Regions from separate parts of the Serratia entomophila genome, predicted to be linked through region 1. Evidence: riboswitches for the same ligand, from Rfam matches in the RefSeq annotation. Region 1 holds a riboswitch; the other holds the start of a gene.

Region 1 (10,180 bases):
GGAAACCCGGCCCCAGCGAGGATCGCGGGTAATGTCGACCATGGGCGAGAAGGTCATGTTGAGGCCGTCGTCGCTGGCCTCCTGCGCCGACACCCGGCCGCTGAGGGCGATGGCTTCGAGATCGAAGCTGGCCGCCAGCCCGAGGCTGATCGGGAATACGGTGCGCTGGCCGTGCACCACATCGTAGGCGAAGAACAGCGGGATCTTCAGGCGGCTGAGCTGCATCGCCTGATCCTGCATCGCCCGAATGTCCGGCCGGGTCACGGTATTGAAAATGGCGCCGATCTGCCCCTTGCTGATGCCGTCGCGGATCGCCTCTTTCGGATTATCCGGCCCGACGCTGATCAGCCTGAGCTGGCCGATTTTCTCTTCCAGCGTCATCTGTTTCATCAGGTTGGAGACAAAGGCGTCGCGTTGCTGGGCATGGATGCCCTGCGCTATCGGCGTTTCCTGCGCAAAAGCCGGGCTGATGGCCAGACCGGACAACATACTCACCACACAAAGCCATTTCATATTGTTTTATCTCAGGCATGTTCCCGCCGCAGAAGGCCGCGGGAGGTTAATCAATGTGAGGAAACAGTTTGCCACACTCTGTTTCATCGCAAAGGGAATTCGCATCGTTAATATTTACAAAGCGTTACAGCCGGCGGAAAGGGTTTTCCGCTGCCGGGCGCGGCTATTGGCGGCCTCCTCGCCGAGGAAACTCACCAGCGCGGCTAATGTCGGCGGCAACGCCGCCCGTTCAGGATAGACCAAATAATAGGCCGCGCCGCTGACCACGCTGAGCGGGAACGGCGTGACGATGCGCTGCGCCTGGATATCTTCCTCCAGCAGGCACAGATCGCCAATGGCGATGCCAAACCCCTGCAGCGCGGCGCTCATCGCCAGATCGAGCGTGTCGAAGTGCTGCGCCTTGCCGGAGGGCAGCGCGTCGCGCCCCGCCGCCTTCAGCCACAGCAGCCAGTCGCGCCGATCGCGCGTCGGGTGCAGCAGGGTTTTATCCGCCAAATCGGCGAGCGCGGCCGGGCGCGCCAGACTGGGCAGATAGGACGGGGTGCAGACCGGGGTGAGAATTTCATCGAACAGGTGGTGCGCCGTCAGCTTTTTGCCCTGCGGCCGGCCGAACACCACCGCGGCGTCAAAGTGCTCCGCGCCGAAGTCCAGCCCGTGGGATACCGAGGCGGTCAGCTCGATGTGCATTTCCGGCCGCTCGTTCTGCAGCCGGATGATGCGCGGCAGCACCCAACGCATGGCGCAGGTCGGGCATTTGATGCGCAACGTGCCCGGCGGCGCGGCGGCGCGCTCCAGCGCCTCGTCCAACTGCCCCAACGCCTGCTGCACCGGCGCCAACAGCATGGCGCCCTGCGGCGTCAGCGTCAGGCCGCGCGCCCGGCGGATAAACAGCGGGTAGCCCAATCGCTGCTCCAGCCCGAGGATCTGGCGGCTGACCGCGCCCTGCGTCAGGTGCAGCGCCTGGGCGGCATGGGTAAAGTTGAGGCGTTGCGCCACGGCCACAAAGGTTTTCAATACGTCGAGCGACGGCAGCGATATCGGCATTGCGGGCCTCAATTAGGTATGATTTGCATGCATGGCTAGTATGACAAACTTTCCCTTGTCCGCCCACCCGGCCTGATGCTTAATCGTCCGATACGCCCCTTCCTTTTCTGGAGCCCTTCATGCACAGCGCCTGCACACGTCGCTCGAAACTGCCGGACGTCGGCACCACCATTTTCACCGTGATCGGCCAGCTCAGCGCCGAACATCAGGCCCTGAACCTATCGCAGGGCGCCCCCAACTTCGCCTGTGAACCGCAGCTGGTCGAAGCGGTGGCGCAAGCCATGCGCGCAGGTCATAACCAATATGCGCCGATGAGCGGCGTGGCGGCGTTACGCGCTGCGCTGGCGGCTAAAGTCGAAACATTGTATGGCGCACGCTATGACGCAGACGAAGAAATCACGGTGATCGCCAGCGCCAGCGAAGGATTGTACTCAGCGATCGGCGCGCTGGTGCACCCGGGCGACGAGGTGATCTACTTCGAACCGGCGTTCGACAGCTACGCGCCGATCGTTCGTCTGCAGGGCGCGACGCCGGTGGCTATCAAGCTGTCGCTGCAGGATCTGCACATTGACTGGGACGAGGTCGCCGCCGCCATCAACGGCAAAACGCGGATGATCATCGTCAACAGCCCGCACAACCCGACCGGCAGCGTGTTCGGCGAACATGACATCGAGCGCCTGACCGCGCTGACCCGCAATACCGACATCGTGATCCTGTCCGATGAAGTTTACGAGCACGTGGTGTTCGACGGCGGCATCCACCACAGCATGGCGCGCCACCCGCAGCTGGCGGAACGCAGCGTGATCGTCTCTTCCTTCGGCAAAACCTACCACGTCACCGGCTGGCGCGTCGGCTACTGCATGGCGCCGGCGGCGCTGATGGACGAGATCCGCAAGGTGCACCAGTTTATGGTGTTCTCCGCCGATACGCCGATGCAATACGCCTTCGCCGCGGCGCTGGGCAACCCGCAGAGCTATCTGGGGCTGGCGGCGTTTTACCAGCAAAAACGCGATCTGTTGGCCAGCGCGCTGCAAGATTCGCGCTTTGAATTACTGCCCAGCCGTGGCAGTTTCTTTATGTTGGCCCGCTTTAGCGGCTTCAGCAGCGAAAGCGACAACGATTTCGCCGTGCGCTTAATCCGCGAGGCGAAGGTCGCGAGCATCCCGCTGTCGGCCTTTTACAGCGACGGCACCGACACCGGCATCATCCGGCTGAGTTTTTCAAAAGATAACGAGACCCTGCTGGAAGGCGCGCGCCGTCTGAGCCAGGTGTAATTTTTTTTTCGACCATGGGAAAGGGGCACTGATTATGAAAGCACTGAAAACGCTGATCGCCGCAGGATGCCTGTTGGCCGCCGGCTCCACGCTGGCGGCGGAGAATACCCTGCGCTTCGGCCTGGAGGCGCTGTACCCGCCGTTCGAATCCAAATCGGCCAGCGGCAAGCTGGAAGGCTTCGATATCGATCTGGGCAACGCGGTATGCGCCGCCGCCCAGCTGAAGTGCAGCTGGGTGGAAACCTCGTTCGACAGCCTGATCCCGGCGCTGCAGGCGCGCAAGTTCGACGCCATCAACTCGGCGATGAACGTGACCGACCAGCGTCGCCAGGCGATCGCCTTTACCGATTCAATTTACCAGGTGCCAAACCGCCTGATCGCCAAAGCCGACAGCAAGCTGCTGCCGGACGCCAAATCGCTGGCGGGCAAGCACGTCGGCGTGCTGCAGGGCTCGATTCAGGAAATTTACGCCAAGGCGCATTGGGCGCCCGAGGGCGTGGACGTGGTCTCCTACCAGGACCAAAATCAGGTTTACCTCGATCTGGCCGCCGGCCGCCTCGACGCCACCCTGGTGATGGCGCCGTCGGGCCAAAGCGGTTTCCTGTCGCAGCCGGACGGCAAGGGCTTCGCCTTTGTCGGCGATGCGGTCAGCGACGACAAAATCCTCGGTGAAGGCATCGCCTTCGGCCTGCGCAAAGGCGACGAAGCGTTGAAGAACAAGCTGAATGAGGCGATCGCCAAGGTGAAACAGCAGGGCAAGGTCGCCGAACTGGCGAAGAAGTACTTTGGGGATATCGACGTTAGCGTGAAATAACCTGCAGGGGCGGCTTAACCGCCCCTGATGCCGTTAGCGGTCGAACACCGAGCTGTTCAGCGCGCGATCCTGCTGATGGCGCTCCAGCGCCAGCTCGATCAAACGCGTAATCAATTCGCCGTAGCCGATGCCGCTGGCGGCCCACAGCTTGGGATACATGCTGATGTTGGTGAAACCCGGCAGCGTATTGATCTCGTTGATCACCACGTTGTTGTCCGGCGTCAGGAACACGTCCACCCGCGCCAGGCCGAAACACTCCAGCGCCTTGAAGGCTTTCAGCGCCACATCGCGAATTTTATCGCTCACCGCCGGCTCGATGGCCGCCGGCACCACCACCTGAGCGCCCTGCTCATTGATGTATTTGGTGTCGTAAGAATAAAAAGCGTCGCTCAACACAATCTCGCCGCACAGGCTGGCCTGCGGTTCGTCGTTGCCCAGCACCGCGCACTCGATCTCGCGGCCGACAATCGCCGATTCCACCAGCACCTTATGATCGAAGCTGAACGCCAGCGCCACCGCCGCGTCGAAGCCGGCGCGATCCTGCACCTTGCTGACGCCCACCGAAGAGCCCTGGTTAGCCGGTTTGATAAACAGCGGCAGGCCCAAACGCTCGCTCAACTGCTCGAAGCTGAACTTGCCGCGGTTAGCGCGCGTCAGGGTAACGAACGGCGCCACCGCCAGCCCGGCGTCGCGCAGCAGGCGTTTGGTCACGTCCTTGTCCATGCTCACCGCCGAGCCAAGCACCCCGGCGCCGACGAACGGCATATTGGCCATGCGCAGCAGCCCCTGCAGCGAACCGTCTTCCCCCAGCGTGCCGTGCACGATCGGGAAGATCACGTCGAGCTGGCTCAGCGCCCCGGCGTTGCCCGCTTCGATCAGCTGCTGCTTTTCCTGGCCCGGGATCAGCGCCACGTTCTTATTCGAGCGGTTCAGCGCGATCAGCGCCGGGTTTTCCGCATTCAGCAGATAGTTGGAGGCGTCGTTGACGTGCCATTGCCCCTGTTTGTCGATGCCCAGCAGCGTGACCTCAAACTTCTCTTTGTCGATTGCATCCACAATGTTCTTGGCCGACTGCAGCGACACCTCATGCTCAGCCGATTTACCGCCAAAGATCACCCCAACACGTAGTTTAGTCACGCCTAAAATCCTTCTGAAAAATCATGGCAAAAAAACATTGTCATCAAAATAATTGCAGTGGCATCCAACGCAGATGCCGCTTCAAGTATGACGAGGATAATCACAATAAACGCAATGCCCGGCGGCGGCAATCGTTGTCACCAGGAATCTTCTTACGGTGAAAAGCGCTGATGAGGTCTTGCCCAACCCCAGGCAAAAACCGGCCTGCGCCGGTTTCCGTGGTCAGTTCAGTCCTAGCGTCCACTGGGCTATTTTGAAGTAGATGACCAAACCGGTGCCGTCTATCAGCGTGGTGATAAACGGGGCGGACACCACGGCGGGATCGACGCCGAAACGCTTTAACACCATGGGGATGATGGAGGAAACGGTCGCCGCCCACAGCGTAATGCATACCAGGGTCAAACTGACGATAAGCGTGATTTCGTAACCTATCCCCATCATCCATCCGCGAAACGCGCCGGCGCAAGCCAGCGTGAGCGCAATCATGATGGAGGTGGTCATTTCTTTACGCAGCACCTTGCCGATATCCCTCAGGCGCACCTCCCCCAGCGCCATGGCCCGAACGATGGTGGAGGTAATCTGCGTGCCGCTGTTGCCTCCGGTGCCCGTCAATAAAGGGATAAAGAAGGCAAGGGCGATCGCCGCCTCCAGCGCCTCTTCAAAGTGCTGGATAACGGTGCTGGTGTAAGCTTCAGCCACGAACAGCAACAGCAGCCATACGCTGCGCTTTTTCCACAGCTGGAAAGACGATATTTCGAGATAAGGCTTGTCCAGCGGCAAACTGGCCCCCTGCAATTGGGCGTCCTCGGTATTTTCCGCTTCAATAATGCGCGCTATTTCACGTTCGGTGAGACACCCCACCAAGCGGCCATTGTCTACCACGGCGACAATATCCAAATGGCTTGCCGCCAATAGCTCGGCGATATGCTCACGATCGTCGGTAGGCTTAACATGAAAGAAGGTGGTTTCCATCATGTCTTTTATGCGTTCGTCGTCGTGTTCCTCCTGTAATAAGCGTTTAACGGAAAGCACACCTACCAACTTCAGCCCGTCCTCGATAAATATCTGCGCCGGCAGGTCGTCATTGGAAAGCTGATTTATAAATATGGTCCGGGCCTCGCTGACATAAAGGTCGTGATGCAGAACAAAGAACTTCTTGTTCATATAACGGGCGATAGCGTCGTCTTCAAAGCGCGCTTTTTCATAATGGGTTTGCAGTGCGGCATATGACATTGAAAATACTCCCTATAGAAAGATAAAACCTCATAGGGGCGACAAGACAGGAAAGCATAAGCGGATCCCCACGTCTTGGGTTTAGCACTATACAACGTATCCCCGGGGGGAAGTTACCTTAGCAATGCCTTGATTCGGCTAGCGCTTGTTTTACCCTTGGCGGCCTCTCTCGATGCCGCCAGGGCGATAACTTGTGTTCATATAGGAGCCTCGCCATAACGAGATCGTAAAGCGAGGGAATTATGCCGTTTTTTCCTTACCCTATATGACCAACAGGTCTGTTGTTGACAGGCGGTTTATATAAGGCTCAAGTAATTAACATCATTAATTAATTATTTTCACAGGTGAATTTAAATTAACCCACAAATCGGCACCGCTATTAACGACCTCCTGATTTACAAAAGAATAATCACTATTACAGAAACTGACATGTCGCCGGGTATTTTATTCACACCCGATTTTTCGTAAATTAATTCCTCTTAATCGGCAGCTACAACGTAAAAATAAAACATCATCACCGGTTCAACCGCTGGTATAGGCCATGTAATAAAAAACGGATGAAAATATGAAAACGCTACGACGCAGCATAATGGCGATGTTAATTTTGATCGCTCTAATTCTCGCCAGGTTCTATTTGTTTAACTGAAAAACCGCCCCTTTCATCACTGCCGGTACGCCGGCAGTGCCTCCCCCGCGCGCCGCGGCAATCGGCGCCTTACGCCACATAATGTCAAACCGTCGCCATCCAAAACGTATACATTTCGTATATTGTTCACTACAGGAGCCGCCGATGGGCATCGTAAAAATTTCAGACGCGCTGCATGACGATCTGCGCCTGGCCAGCCTGACCATGACGCGCTCGATCAACGCGCAGGCCGAGTACTGGATCAAGATCGGCATGCTGGCCGAGTTCCACCCGGAGCTGACCTACCCGCAGCTGGTGAAAAAGATGATGAAAGATAACGCGCTGACGCTGAAGGAGATTGTCGGGTGAAAGAGATTGTGATCAAAACGCCGGAAGAGATTGCCAAAATGCGTCACTCTGGCGCCCTGCTGGCCAGAGTGTTTGCTATGCTCGATGAGGTGATTGTCGAAGGCATTTCCACCATGGAAATTAACGATCGCGCCGAGGCGTTTATCGTCAACGAATTGAAATCGCGGCCGGCCAGCAAGGGGCAGTATGATTTCCCCTATGTGCTGAATACCTCGATAGACGAAGTGGTGTGCCACGGCATTCCCTCCGTCAGCAAGATCCTGCGTGCCGGCATGATAGTCAACGTCGACATCACGTTGGAAAACGGCGGCTACATCGCCGACTCCAGCAAAATGTACTGTATCGGCCAGGTTACGCCGCTGGCCAAACGCCTGGTGAACAACGTATACGAATCGCTGTGGCAGGGCATCCGCGCGGTGAAACCGGGCGCTACCCTGGGGGATATCGGCCACGCCATTCAGCAGCACGCCGAGCAGGCCGGCTACAGCATCGTGCGTGAGTACTGCGGCCACGGCATCGGCCGCGATATGCACGAAGAGCCGGCGGTGCTGCACTTCGGCCAACCGGGCACCGGCATGGCGTTGCAGGAGGGTATGGTGTTCACCATCGAGCCGATGATTAACCAGGGCGACCACCGCATCAAGCAGAAGAAAGACGGCTGGACGGTAGTGACACGCGACAAAAAGCTGTCTGCCCAGTGGGAACACACCCTGGCGGTTACCGCCGACGGCGTGGAAATTCTGACCCTGCGCGACGAAGAGCGCCGTGCCGGCTACGCCGAAAGATATTAAATTATTAAGCCAATAAATTAACAGGCTAATAAGCTAACAACTTACTAAAACCTACGGGTTACGAAGGGAGATCGGCATGACGCAGTCCTCCAGCGAGGCGTTTCTCAATCAGCTTAAAGACATCGTCGGCGGCCCGCAGTTGCTGACCGGCGAACGCAGCACCGAACGGTACCGCAAGGGCTTCCGCTCCGGCGAAGGCAAGGCGCTGGCGGTAGTCTTCCCCACCCGCCTGCTGCAGCTTTGGCGCATTCTGGAGGCCTGCGTGGCCGCCGACAAGATTGTCATCATGCAGGCGGCCAACACCGGTTTGACCGAAGGCTCAACGCCCAGCGGCAACGACTACGACCGCGATATCGTTATCGTCAGCACCCTGCGCCTCGACCACGTTCAGGTGCTGGACAACGGCAAACAGGTGATCGGCTTCCCCGGCAGCACGCTGAACCAGCTGGAAAAGCTGTTGAAACCCTACGGCCGCGAGCCGCATTCGGTGATCGGTTCCTCCTGCATCGGCGCCTCGGTGATTGGCGGCGTGTGCAACAATTCCGGCGGTTCGCTGGTTAAGCGCGGCCCGGCCTACACCGAGATGGCGCTGTACGCGCAGCTGGGCGAAGACGGCCAACTGCGGCTGGTGAACCATCTGGGGATTAAACTCGGCGATACGCCGGAAGAGATCCTCACCCGGCTGGAGAAAGGCGACTATCGGCCGGAGGACGTCGAGCACGGCGAACTGCGCGCCTCCGACAACGAATACGCCACCCGGGTGCGCGACGTCGATGCCGACACCCCTTCCCGCTTCAACGCCGATAAGCGCCGCCTGTTTGAGGCCTCCGGCTGCGCCGGCAAGCTGGCGGTGTTTGCCGTGCGCCTCGACACCTTCGAAAAAGAAGGCAAAGAGCAGGTGTTCTATATCGGCACCAACGACACCGCCGTGTTGACCGAGCTGCGCCGCCATATGCTGAGCCAATTCGAGAACCTGCCGGTGGCCGGCGAATACATGCACCGCGATATTTTCGACATCGCCGAGGTGTACGGCAAAGACACCTTTATGATGATCGACAAGCTCGGCACCGATCAAATGCCGCGCTTCTTCACTCTCAAGGGGCGCATGGACGCCAGCCTGAACAAGCTGCCGCTGCTGCCGCACAACCTGACCGACCGGCTGATGCAGGGGCTGAGCCATTTTGCCCCCAGCCATCTGCCGAAACGCATGAAGGAATACCGCGAGCGCTTCGAACACCACCTGCTGCTGAAAATGGCCGGGCCGGGGGTAGAAGAAGCGCAGCAGTACCTGAGCCGCTACTTTGCCCAGGCCGACGGCGCGTTCTTCGCCTGCACCGCCGAAGAGGGCAAGAAAGCCTTCCTGCACCGCTTTGCCGCCGCCGGCGCCGCCGTGCGCTACCATGCGGTGCACGCCGACAAGGTGGAAGATATTCTGGCGCTGGACATCGCTCTGCGCCGCAACGACACCGAGTGGTTTGAAACCCTGCCGCCGGAGATCGACAGCCAGTTGGTGCACAAGCTGTATTACGGCCACTTTATGTGCCACGTTTTCCATCAGGACTACGTGGTGAAAAAAGGCGTCGACAGCCATGCGCTGAAAGAGAAAATGCTCGAAATCCTCGACCGGCGCGGCGCCGAATACCCGGCGGAACATAACGTCGGCCACCTGTATGCGGCCAAGCCGGACCTGCAGGCGTTCTACCGCGCCGCCGATCCGACCAACAGCTTTAACCCCGGCATCGGCAAAACCAGCAAACGCAAAGGCTGGGCCGATAACGGACGGTAACCTTTCCCGGGGCGCGTTGATTTTACGTTGCGCGCCCCGGCAAAGCTGATTATATTTAATCCGTTACCCTTTCCCGCACTCAGGAAAATTCATGATTCAGTTTGCGCACACTACAGACCCGACAACCGCGACCCTGCCAGCCGCGGTTGCGTCGTGCGCATCCTCCGCCCCACCCGCCGTTTCTTCTGTCGTCACCGCGGTTGCCGCTTACCCGCCACGCATAGTGGTTGTGCGCTAAGCCAAACCGACTTTTTACCTCCGGCTTTTTCTAAATTTTTGCGCTCAGGCGTAGACCGCCGTGCGTGCCGGAGCCTGTAATTTTCACGACAGGTGAAATGAAATGCGATTACCTTCTCAATGGGCCAATGCCGGCCTGGCTACGCTGTTCGTCCTGCTATGGAGCAGCGGCGCGATCTTCTCCCGCTGGGGTCTGGAGCACGCCTCCGCCTTCGCTTTCCTGTTCTTCCGCTGCGCCATCGCGCTGGCGCTGCTGCTGGCCATCGGCCTGTGGCAGCGGCAATGCCTGCCCGCCCCCGGCACCCGCCGGCGCGTTGCGCTGATTGGCCTGCTGATGATCGGCAGCTACCAGATTTG
Region 2 (10,180 bases), 1.1 Mb from region 1:
CTGCCGCAGCTGGACGTGCGGCCGGCGGCGGATGCGCCGGTACTGTTCAGCCTCGAGCAACTGCGGGTTAAAAGCGGCGATCGCATCGCCATCGTCGGGCGTAACGGCTGCGGCAAGTCCTCGTTGCTGCAGCAGCTGTGGCGTGAGTATCGCCAGCCAGACGATCGGCAGGCGGTATTCCATCCGCGGGTGCGGATAGGCTATTACGATCAAAGCCTGCAGCAGCTGCGCGATGAGGACAGGCTGAACGAAGCCCTGACGCATTTCGCACCGCTGACCGAAGAACAGCGGAAAATGGCGCTGATTGGCGCCGGCTTCCCCTACCTGCGCCATCAGCAGCAGGTCCGCTCGCTGAGCGGCGGCGAGCGCTCGCGCTTGCTGTTTGTCGGCCTGACGCTGGCCAACCATGGTCTGCTGTTGCTGGATGAGCCCACCAACCATCTGGATATGGCGGGTAAAGAAGAGCTGGCGGAAACGCTGCGGCAGTTTTCCGGCGCGGTAATGCTGGTGACCCACGATCGGATGCTGATCGAACAAAGCTGTAACCGCTTTTGGCTGATTGACCAACGGCAGTTGACCGAGTGGCACGATCTGGCGCCGGTCTACCAGCGGTTGGCCGGGGAGCATGCCGGGGAAGCCTCGTTGCCACCTCGGCAGGCCGTGGCCGCCGACAGCGCGTCGCCGGATGACGAGGACGCGTTTCTGAACGCCCTGCTGCTGCTGGAAAGCAAACTGCAGGAAGATCTGGCGCGTAAACCTAAGCACCAAAAACCGGAACTGCAGGCGCGTTGGCGCCGGGAGATAGCAGAAATAACCGCCCGTCTGAACCTGGGCTAAGCCTCACAGGCCGCCTTTATGGCGGCCTTTTTTATCACATCTGTCGATGAATGGCCTTTTCGGATTCACGTCGTCGGTTTGATCGGCTCTACGTGCCCTATGGCGCGTGAAATGGCCGGGTAATCCGCCCGCAACCGGCGTTCTATTCGGTCGACCGCGTCATGCGCCGCGACAATGCTTGCCGCCGGCGAAACCCGGCAGTGGAAATTGACGATAATGCCGGCGCGGGTCTTGCGGGCGCGGATGTTATGCACGTCCTGCACCCTTTCCCCCTGTTCCACCGCCGCTTTCAGGAGCAGGCTGATATCGGCCAGCTCGCCCGGCGTCACGTCTTCGCTGGCCAGCCAGTGCGGCGTTTGCGGCTCCAGGTGCGTTTCAATCTCGGTGTCTTCGCCGATGGCCTGGCGCAACAGAGTTTCTATTTCGCTGGCGATATCATGCGCCTGCGCCACGCTGGCGCTGGCCGGCACTGCCAGATCCATGCTGATCGACATGCGCGAAGGCAGCTGCTGCAGCGCCAGGTTCTGCACCTGGGCGCCGTGGTTGGCGGCAATCGCCCGGATGCGCGTCGCCATATCCTCGTCGCTGCGGGTTTGCGGGATGGCGATCGTCGTCACCTGGGCATTGGGATATTGCTCTCGCAGCCGCGCGGCGATGTCCAGCTTCAGGGCATCGATGCGTTCGAGCGGCAACGTGCGGCACACCGCCACCGTCACCTCGACAAACAGCGCCGCCCCGGCGTTGCGAATACGGATACTCTCACAGGATAAAATGGCCGGGAATGGCGCAAGCGCGGCGGAAATCGCCTCTTTTGCGCCGGCCGGCGCCGCGTCCATCAAGGAATCGAACGAGCGCTTTCCCAGCTTGAGAGCCGCCGCAAAGATAAAGCAGGCGACGATCAGCGCCGCAATGGCGTCGGCGCGGCCAAACCCCAGCAGCACGAAGAAAATCCCCAACAGCACCACGCCGGATGACAGCATGTCGGAGAAGAAATGCAGCGCATCGGCCTCCAGCGCTGCGCTGTCGGTGGCTTTCGCCACGCGGTTCAGCGCCCGCACGCGGAAAAAGTCGACGGCAATCGAAATCAACAACACCGCAATCACCAGCGGCGCCGCGACAATCTCATGCGGCTGGCCCAGCAGGCTGCTGCCGGCTTCATAGACAATCCAGCCCGCGGCGGCCAGCAACAGCAACACTTCAAACAGCGCCGCCAGGTTCTCCACTTTGCCGTGGCCGAAGTGGTGATCGTCATCGGCGGGCTTATCGCTGATGCGCACCGCCAGCCAGGTAATGCTGGTGGCGATAAAATCGGTAAAAGAGTGGATCCCTTCGGATATCAGGCCAATACTGCCGGTAAAGATACCGGCGACAAACTTCCCTACAGCCAACAACCCGCTGGCGATCATCGAGTTTCTGGCCACGATCAGTTTTTCATTTTGCATCATGCGGCTCACATTCGGTGGTGATTTATTTTTTTACTTTAGCGGATAATTGCCAGACAAAGGCGACCAGCAGCATGCTGCCTGAGAAGGTTAACATCAAACTGGTAAGAAATTCCGATTTTCCCGTGGTGGTGTAATAGATTTCATTTACGCCAACGGAAATCATTAAAATTGCGTAGAGTAATCCAAGGATAAGCATCATCATGATCGTTACACTCCATTCTTCGGCAACGCTTTCAGCGTTCCATTAAATCCTCCCCATAAAAAAATAAAACCGTTACGGGGAGGATGCCTCTAGGCGGATCTTTAGCGTTCATTAATCATCCCATTTGGTGCTCATATAGGCGGCCAGCAGGCCCAGTGAGCTGATCATTCCCAGGAATCCTATAAAAATCGTCATGTTTCCCATTATTTTGTCCTCGGTTAACTGTTATCGATAAAAACCTCTTTAATTAAAAAGCGGATTCGGTCTTTGCCCATTGCGTTTAACGCCCTCCTCATCATTTGATAACATCCCCGCCCGATTAAGGCGGGGTTCGGTTAAATGCCCAATACGTACTGGGCGATTTTGAAGTAAATAATCAGGCCGGTGCCGTCGATAAAGGTGGCGATAAAGGGCGCCGACACCACCGCCGGATCGATACCCAGCCGTTTGAGCAGCATCGGGATGATAGACGATACTATGGCGCTCCACAGGGTGATCGCCACCAGCGACAGGCTGACCACCAGCGTGACGTCGACGCCCACCCCCATGATCCAGGCGCGCACCCAGGCCGCGATGCCGATGGTCACGGCAATCAGCAGCGAGGTAGAGACCTCCTTGCGGATCACCGCCCCCAGATTGCGCAGGCTCACCTCGCCCAGCGCCATGGCGCGCACCAGCGTCGAGGTGATCTGAGTGCCGCTGTTGCCGCCGGTGCCGATCAGCAACGGGATGAAAAACGCCAGCGCAATCGCCGCTTCCAACTGATCTTCAAATGCCTTCAGCACGTTGCCGGTATAGGCTTCGGCAACGAACAGCATCAGCAGCCACACCGATCTTTTACGCCACAGCGCCCAGGGGCTGGTCTCCAGATAGGGTTTGTCCAACGGCAGGCTGGCGCCCTGGCGCTGCGCGTCTTCGGTATTTTCGTCTTCGAGCAGACGGGCGATTTCCCGCTCGCCGAGCACGCCGACCAGCGTGTTGTTGGCCACCACCGGCACCACGTCCAGCCCGCCCTTGCCCAGCAAATGCGCGACGTCGTTGCGGTCGTCTTCGGGCGAAACATGGAAGTAGCTGTGATTCATCATCACGCCAACGGCTTTATCGTCATCTTCGCACTGCAGCAGCTTTTTTACCGACAGCGTGCCGCGCAAATGATAATCGTCCGCGGTGATAAACAGCTGGGTGGGAATTTCATCCGTTTTTAACTGTGAAAGAAAATACGCCCTGGCTTTATTAACCGTCATATTGCCGGGAACGGTAATAAAATCGGCGGTCATATAGCCGGCGACAGAAGACTCATCGAGAGCGTCGCCGTCGGCCAGCGCCGGGGAAAGGTATTGTTGATGTGACTTGTTCATTGTTAGTCCCTATTTCTGTTTAAACTTCAACAGCGAATCGCATAGGGGCGCAACCAAAGAGGGAGTGCAGACAGCCTATCTCCGCGTCCAGGTTTTAGCACTATACAACGTATCCGATCGATAAATCAGAAGTTACCTTGGGCTGAACCTTAATCCGATAAAGCCTGTCTTAACCTTGGGCATCTCTCGATGTCGTCAGATCAGTAACCTGTGTTTGTATAGGAGCCTCGCCAAACGAGATACTGCATATAAACTACCGGCGCAGTATAGGCGGTGTTTCTCTCACCGGGAAGGAAATGTTCTCTGCCGTTTATGGAGTATTTAGGAAACTGTTATTTAGAATGAAATCCATAAAAAAGGCCGATGTTAATCGGCCGGTTTTATTTATTATTCAGTGCGCAACAATATAGGCGTTCTTATCATACAATGCTCCCTGCCGCGTAAAGTCGATGCCCTTCACATAGGGTTTGACCAACGTGGCGTTCGCTTCATAATAGACCGGCGCCACCGGCGTATCCGCCGCCAGCAAGTCTTCCGCCTGCTGGAAATAGTGCTGCACCTGCTGCGGCGTTTGCGCCGCGGTGGCCTGATGCAGAATGCGGTCATAGTTCCCGTTGCGGTACTTGGGGCTGTTTTCACTGCTGGCGGAACGGAAAACGTTCAGGAAGGTGGAAGGATCGTTGTAGTCCGCCAGCCAGCGGGTAAAGGCCACGCTGTACTGCCCGCGGTTAATGCTGTCCAGGGTGACCTTGCGCTCCTGGCTTTGCAACCTGGCCTCGACGCCAAGGTTCTTTTTCCACATCGCGCTGCTGGCGATGACGATTTTCTTGATGGTAGCGTCGTTGCTGTACAACAGGGTAAAGCGCAGCGGATTAGCGGCGTTAAAGCCGGCCTCCGCCAGCAGCTTTTGCGCCTGCGCGAGGCGCTGTTCACGCGTCCAACCCGCCGCTTCGCCCGCTTTCAGGCTATAGCCGCCCGCCCCGGTGGGGGTGAAGGTCCAGGCCGGCTGTTGGCCGTAGCCCAGCACCTTGCCGGCGATAATGTCCTTGTCCAGCGCCAGATTAAGCGCCTGCCGCACGCGCACGTCATTAAACGGCGCCTGCTGGTTGTTAAACGCAAAGTAGCTGGTGGACAACAGCGGATAGGTCACCAACTGCTCATCTCCCAGGGTTTTCTTCAGCCGTTGATACAGCTCCGGCGGCGTGGTGTAACCCAGTTCGATTTCACCGGCGCGGAAACGTGCGACTTCGGGGAACCCTTGCAGCGGCAGGAAAGTAACCTTGTTCAGCCGGGTATTGGCGTTGTCCCAGTATTGTGGATTGCGCTCCACCACCAGCTTCTCATTCACCACCCACTGGCTGAGGCGAAACGCGCCGTTGCCGACAAAATGCGCCGGCTGGGTCCAGTCTTTGCCGTACTTTTCCACCACCTTTTGATTCACCGGCAGTACCGGGAAATGCACCAACTGCTTCAGCAAATAAGAATTGGGTTCGGCAAGCGTCACCTGCAGCGTATGCGCATCCAGCGCCCTCACCCCCAGCTCGCTCGGCGGCTTGCTGCCGGCGTTGATCTCCGCCGCGTTGAGCACATAGGCCGAGGCCAGATAGCTGCCGTACGGCGAAGCGGTTTTCGGGTCGGTCAGGCGCCGCCAGCTGTAGACGAAATCGCCGGCGGTAACGGGATCGCCGTTGGACCACTTGGCCTGCGGCCGCAGATGGAAGGTCCAGACGTTGCCCTGTTGCTCCCATTTCTCTGCCAGCGCCGGGATCACCTCGCCTTTTTTGCCCACCCGCAACAGCCCTTCGAACAGATCGTTGAAGATGTAAAACTCCACGTTGCTTTCGGCCAGGTTAGGGTCCAGCGTCGCCGGCTCATAGCCGTTGGCGCGCACCAGCTCCTGGGTTTCCGCCAGCTTGACGCCGGCCGGCACCTCTGCGGCGCTAACGCCGGCCACCGGCGACAAAGAGCAGACGATTAAACCAGCCAGAATCTTGGTATTGAATGAATGTTTCACGACGATATCCCTGATAAGTATTTTGTCGTCGCTAATATTCACTGAAGCAGTGAAATAAATTAAATCATTAATCGCTATGACTCATAACCAAAAGCCGTGATGAATTTCTTTCATTATCAAGGTAATACCGGCGCAGTCTTTGAAGCAACCTTAACTGAAGCCCCGCCGGCGCCTTTGCATCAACGTCAAATAAGTGACCAGGCTGATAATCACCACCAAAAACAGGCCGCTGGTGCTGGCTGCGCCCAACCCAAGGCCGCCATTATCGACCGGCTGCGAGAGCAGATCGCCGCAGGAGGCGCCAAAGGGCCGCGTCAGCACATAGGCTATCCAGAAACAGAGTATGCTGTTGGCCTTGAACAGATAATGCGCGGCGGCGGTAACGGCAATCAGCGCGCCGAACAACCAGGCCGAATTGACGTAGCCCAGCCGCCATCCTTCCGCCACCCAGTCACCGGCGGCGGTGCCGAGCGCGAAGGTGAACAAGATAGCCAACCAATAAAACAACTCCCGTTTGGGTGTATCGATGGCGTGAATGGAAAGCGTGCGTTCGCTCCGATGCCAAATGACGAAGGTTGCGGCCAGCAACAGGCTGAACAGGCCGGTGGAAAATGCCAGCGAGACGCCAAAATGGTCAGTCAGATTATCAGTGATTAACGTGCCGAAGACGCTGATCAGCACCACGGCGATCCAGTACAGCGGGGGAAGATAACGTCGAGCGCGAATTTGGAAAAACAGCGCCGCCAGCAACAAGCCGCCGGTAATCAACGAAGTCTTGGTCAAGCCGAAATTAAGATCCATATTGAGATAATCGGCGGCCGTTTCCCCCACCGTGGTGGACATCATTTTGATCAGCCAGAAAAATAAGGTGACTTCCGGCACTTTATTCAACCGGTGAAGCGCATTCTTTGCCTTAGGTGACAGCATAACCCACTCCGTAAATGGAAAAACACCCAGCCAGTATCACCTCCGATACTTAGCTTTCCCTTAAGAAGCGATATCTGATTAGGTTGTCTTTACCCCCTCGCGAACCCGGGTGACATTCGGCAATCAGCACAGAGTATTGCGGTTGAAACTTAATTTTTCCTTAGGAGGGGTCGATTAGTGAGCGAACTCAAAAAATAAATTAATACGAATCATTTTCACTATCATTATTAATATTCCTGATTAAAATCGGGCTGATTGCGCTTGCCAGGCGATATCGCCTTTCTTCTCCCGTCGTTAAAAAGGATAACCATATGAAGCTGCGTATTTCCTCTCTCGGCCCCCTTGCCCTGCTGGTTTCGTCGATGCTGCCGGCCTTCACCGCCCAGGCGGAGTCTGCCGATAAAGGCATCGTTATTTACAACGCTCAACACGAAAATCTGGTGAAGTCCTGGGTAGAGGGTTTCACCAAGGATACCGGCATCAAGGTCACGCTGCGCAACGGCGGTGACAGCGAGCTGGGCAACCAGCTGGTGCAGGAAGGCAGCGCCTCGCCCGCCGACGTCTTCCTCACGGAAAACTCCCCGGCGATGGTGCTGGTAGACCGCGCCAGGCTGTTCGCACCGCTGGAGGCCGCGACGCTGAATCAGGTGGAACCGCAGTACCGCCCGGACCACGGCCGCTGGATCGGCATCGCCGCGCGCTCTACCGTCTTCGTCTACAACCCGGCAAAACTGAGCGAGGCGCAGCTGCCCAAGTCGCTGTTGGATCTGGCCAGGCCTGAATGGAAAGGCCGCTGGGCCGCATCGCCTTCCGGCGCCGATTTCCAGGCAATCGTCAGCGCGCTGCTGGAGCTGAAAGGCGAAAAAGCGACGCTGGAATGGTTGAAAGCGATGAAAACCAACTTCACCGCCTATAAGGGCAACAGCACGGTAATGAAAGCGGTTAACGCCGGCCAAATCGACAGCGGCGTAATTTACCACTACTACCCGTTTGTAGACGGCGCGAAAACCGGTGAAAACAGCAAAAACATCAAGTTGTATTACTTCAAACATCAGGATCCGGGCGCATTCGTCAGCCTCTCCGGCGGCGGCGTACTGGCCTCCAGCAAGCATCAGCAACAGGCGCAGGCCTTTATCAAATGGATCACCGGTAAAAACGGCCAGGATATTCTGCGCACCAATAATGCCTTCGAATACGCCGTTGGCGTCGGCGCCGCTTCCAACCCTAAACTGGTGCCGCTAAAAGATCTGGATGCGCCGAAGGTTAACGCCGCACAGTTGAACGGTAAAAAAGTCGTTGAGCTGATGACCGAGGCCGGCCTGCTGTAAGGCGGCTTTCAAGCGTACCGAGAGTTTTTGAACCTTATGGCTAACCTGAGCATCAACGCCGCAGAGCTAAAGCGGCGTTATTCTGTTTTGCAGCGTCACCAGCGGCCCGGGCCATTCGTGGTGATCTCCGCGCTGCTGCTGTCCCTGCTGGCGCTGCTGCCGCTGGGATTTGTCATCGGCGTGGCGTTTGAAACCGGCTGGCAAACGGTTAAAACGCTGGTGTTCCGCCCCCGGGTGGCCGAACTGCTGCTGAACACCCTTCTGTTGGTGGTGTGCACGCTGCCGGTGTGCGCCATTCTCGGGGTGGCGCTGGCCTGGCTGACCGAGCGCACCACCTTGCCGGGCCGCCGGCTTTGGTCGGTGCTGGCCACCGCGCCGCTGGCGGTGCCGGCCTTTGTGCAAAGCTATGCCTGGATCAGCCTGGTTCCCTCGCTGCACGGCCTGAGCGCCGGGGTATTTATCTCGGTGCTCGCCTATTTCCCCTTTATTTATCTGCCGGCCGCCGCCGTGCTGCGGCGGCTGGATCCCGGCATCGAAGACGTCGCCACCTCGCTGGGCGCCAGGCCGCTGGCGGTATTCTGCCGCGTAGTGCTGCCGCAGCTCAAGCTGGCGGTTTGGGGCGGCTCGTTGCTGATCGCCCTGCACCTGCTGGCGGAATACGGCCTGTATGCGATGATTCGTTTCGACACCTTCACCACCGCGATCTTCGATCAGTTCCAGTCGACCTTTAACGGCCCGGCGGCCAATATGCTGGCCGGGGTGCTGGTATTGTGTTGCCTGGGGTTATTGTTGCTGGAAGCCTCCAGCCGCGGCCGTGCGCGCTATGCGCGCGTCGGATCCGGCAGCGCACGCAGCCAGGCGCCTCGGCGCCTTTCCGCCCCGCTGGCCGCCGGTTGCCTGCTGTTGCCCATCGGGCTGAGCGCGCTGACGCTGGGCGTGCCCTTTATCACCCTGGCGCGCTGGCTGACCTTAGGCGGCATCGACGCCTGGCGCAACGCCGAACTTTGGCCTGCGCTGCTGCAGACGCTGTCGCTGTCCGCCGGCGGTGCCCTGCTGATCACGCTGTGCGCCATTCCGATGGCCTGGTTGTCGGTGCGATACCCGGCGCGGCTGTACCGGCTGCTGGAAGGCTGCAACTATGTCACCAGCTCGCTGCCCGGCATCGTGGTGGCGCTGGCGCTGGTCACCATCAGCATCCACAGCTTCCGGCCTATCTACCAGACCGAAATTACCCTGCTGCTGGCCTACCTGCTGATGTTTATGCCGCGGGCGCTGATCAACCTGCGGGCCGGTATCGCTCAGGCGCCGGTCGAGCTGGAGAACGTCGCCCGCAGCCTCGGCCGTTCGCCGGCGCAGGCGTTGTGGAGCACCACCCTGCGCCTGGCGGCGCCTGGTGCGGCGGCCGGCGCGGCGCTGGTATTTTTGGCGATATCCAACGAGCTGACGGCTACGCTGCTGCTGGCGCCCAACGGCACCCGCACGCTGGCTAGCGGTTTTTGGGCGCTGACCAGCGAGATCGATTACGTGGCCGCCGCCCCTTACGCGCTGATGATGGTGGCGCTGTCCTTGCCACTCACCTGGCTTCTTTATTCTCAATCTAAACGCACGGCGGGATTATGAGCACGCTTGAACTGCATGGCATAGGTAAGTCGTACAACTCCGTCAGGGTGCTTGAGCACGTTGATCTGCGGGTTTCACCGGGCAGCCGCACGGCGATAGTCGGCCCTTCCGGATCGGGGAAAACCACCCTGCTGCGCATTATCGCCGGCTTTGAAATACCGGACGGCGGCCAGGTGTTGCTGCAGGGCCAGCCGATGGGCAACGGCGGCGCCTGGGTGCCGGCGCATCTGCGCGGCATTGGTTTTGTGCCGCAGGACGGCGCGCTTTTCCCGCATTTTACCGTCGCAGGCAATATCGGCTTTGGCCTGAAGGGCAGCAAACGCGATAAACAGCAGCGTATCGACGCGCTGATGGAGATGGTGGCGCTCGACCGGCGTTTGGGCGCCCTGTGGCCGCACGAGCTTTCCGGCGGCCAACAGCAACGCGTGGCGCTGGCCCGCGCGCTGTCG

Evidence for each region. A riboswitch is a leader RNA that binds a small molecule or an ion and turns the genes downstream of it on or off. The one in region 1 is predicted to bind magnesium.
Region 2: it holds a riboswitch for magnesium, as region 1 does, so the genes downstream of both, mgtE (magnesium transporter) here and KHA73_RS07050 (magnesium transporter) in region 1, are expected to answer to the same signal.

Annotation. Positions count from the first base shown of each region.
Region 1 is NZ_CP082787.1:1,422,075-1,432,254, reverse strand. Features, by position in the region: gene bglX (beta-glucosidase BglX) at 1-513, opposite strand, end outside; gene KHA73_RS07070 (LysR substrate-binding domain-containing protein) at 628-1,557, opposite strand; gene KHA73_RS07065 (methionine aminotransferase) at 1,677-2,831, shown strand; gene KHA73_RS07060 (ABC transporter substrate-binding protein) at 2,866-3,645, shown strand; gene ddlA (D-alanine--D-alanine ligase) at 3,679-4,782, opposite strand; gene KHA73_RS07050 (magnesium transporter) at 5,005-6,015, opposite strand; M-box (ykoK) riboswitch at 6,075-6,245, opposite strand; gene KHA73_RS07045 (ParD-like family protein) at 6,806-7,009, shown strand; gene map (type I methionyl aminopeptidase) at 7,006-7,800, shown strand; gene dld (D-lactate dehydrogenase) at 7,877-9,586, shown strand; gene KHA73_RS07030 (DMT family transporter) at 9,927-10,180, shown strand, end outside.
Region 2 is NZ_CP082787.1:2,560,929-2,571,108, forward strand. Features, by position in the region: gene KHA73_RS12505 (ABC-F family ATP-binding cassette domain-containing protein) at 1-837, shown strand, start outside; gene KHA73_RS12510 (cation diffusion facilitator family transporter) at 903-2,279, opposite strand; gene KHA73_RS12515 (hypothetical protein) at 2,305-2,484, opposite strand; gene mgtS (protein MgtS) at 2,596-2,688, opposite strand; gene mgtE (magnesium transporter) at 2,820-3,842, opposite strand; M-box (ykoK) riboswitch at 3,915-4,088, opposite strand; gene KHA73_RS12530 (ABC transporter substrate-binding protein) at 4,234-5,856, opposite strand; gene KHA73_RS12535 (COG4705 family protein) at 6,007-6,783, opposite strand; gene KHA73_RS12540 (iron ABC transporter substrate-binding protein) at 7,095-8,111, shown strand; gene KHA73_RS12545 (ABC transporter permease) at 8,148-9,731, shown strand; gene KHA73_RS12550 (ABC transporter ATP-binding protein) at 9,728-10,180, shown strand, end outside.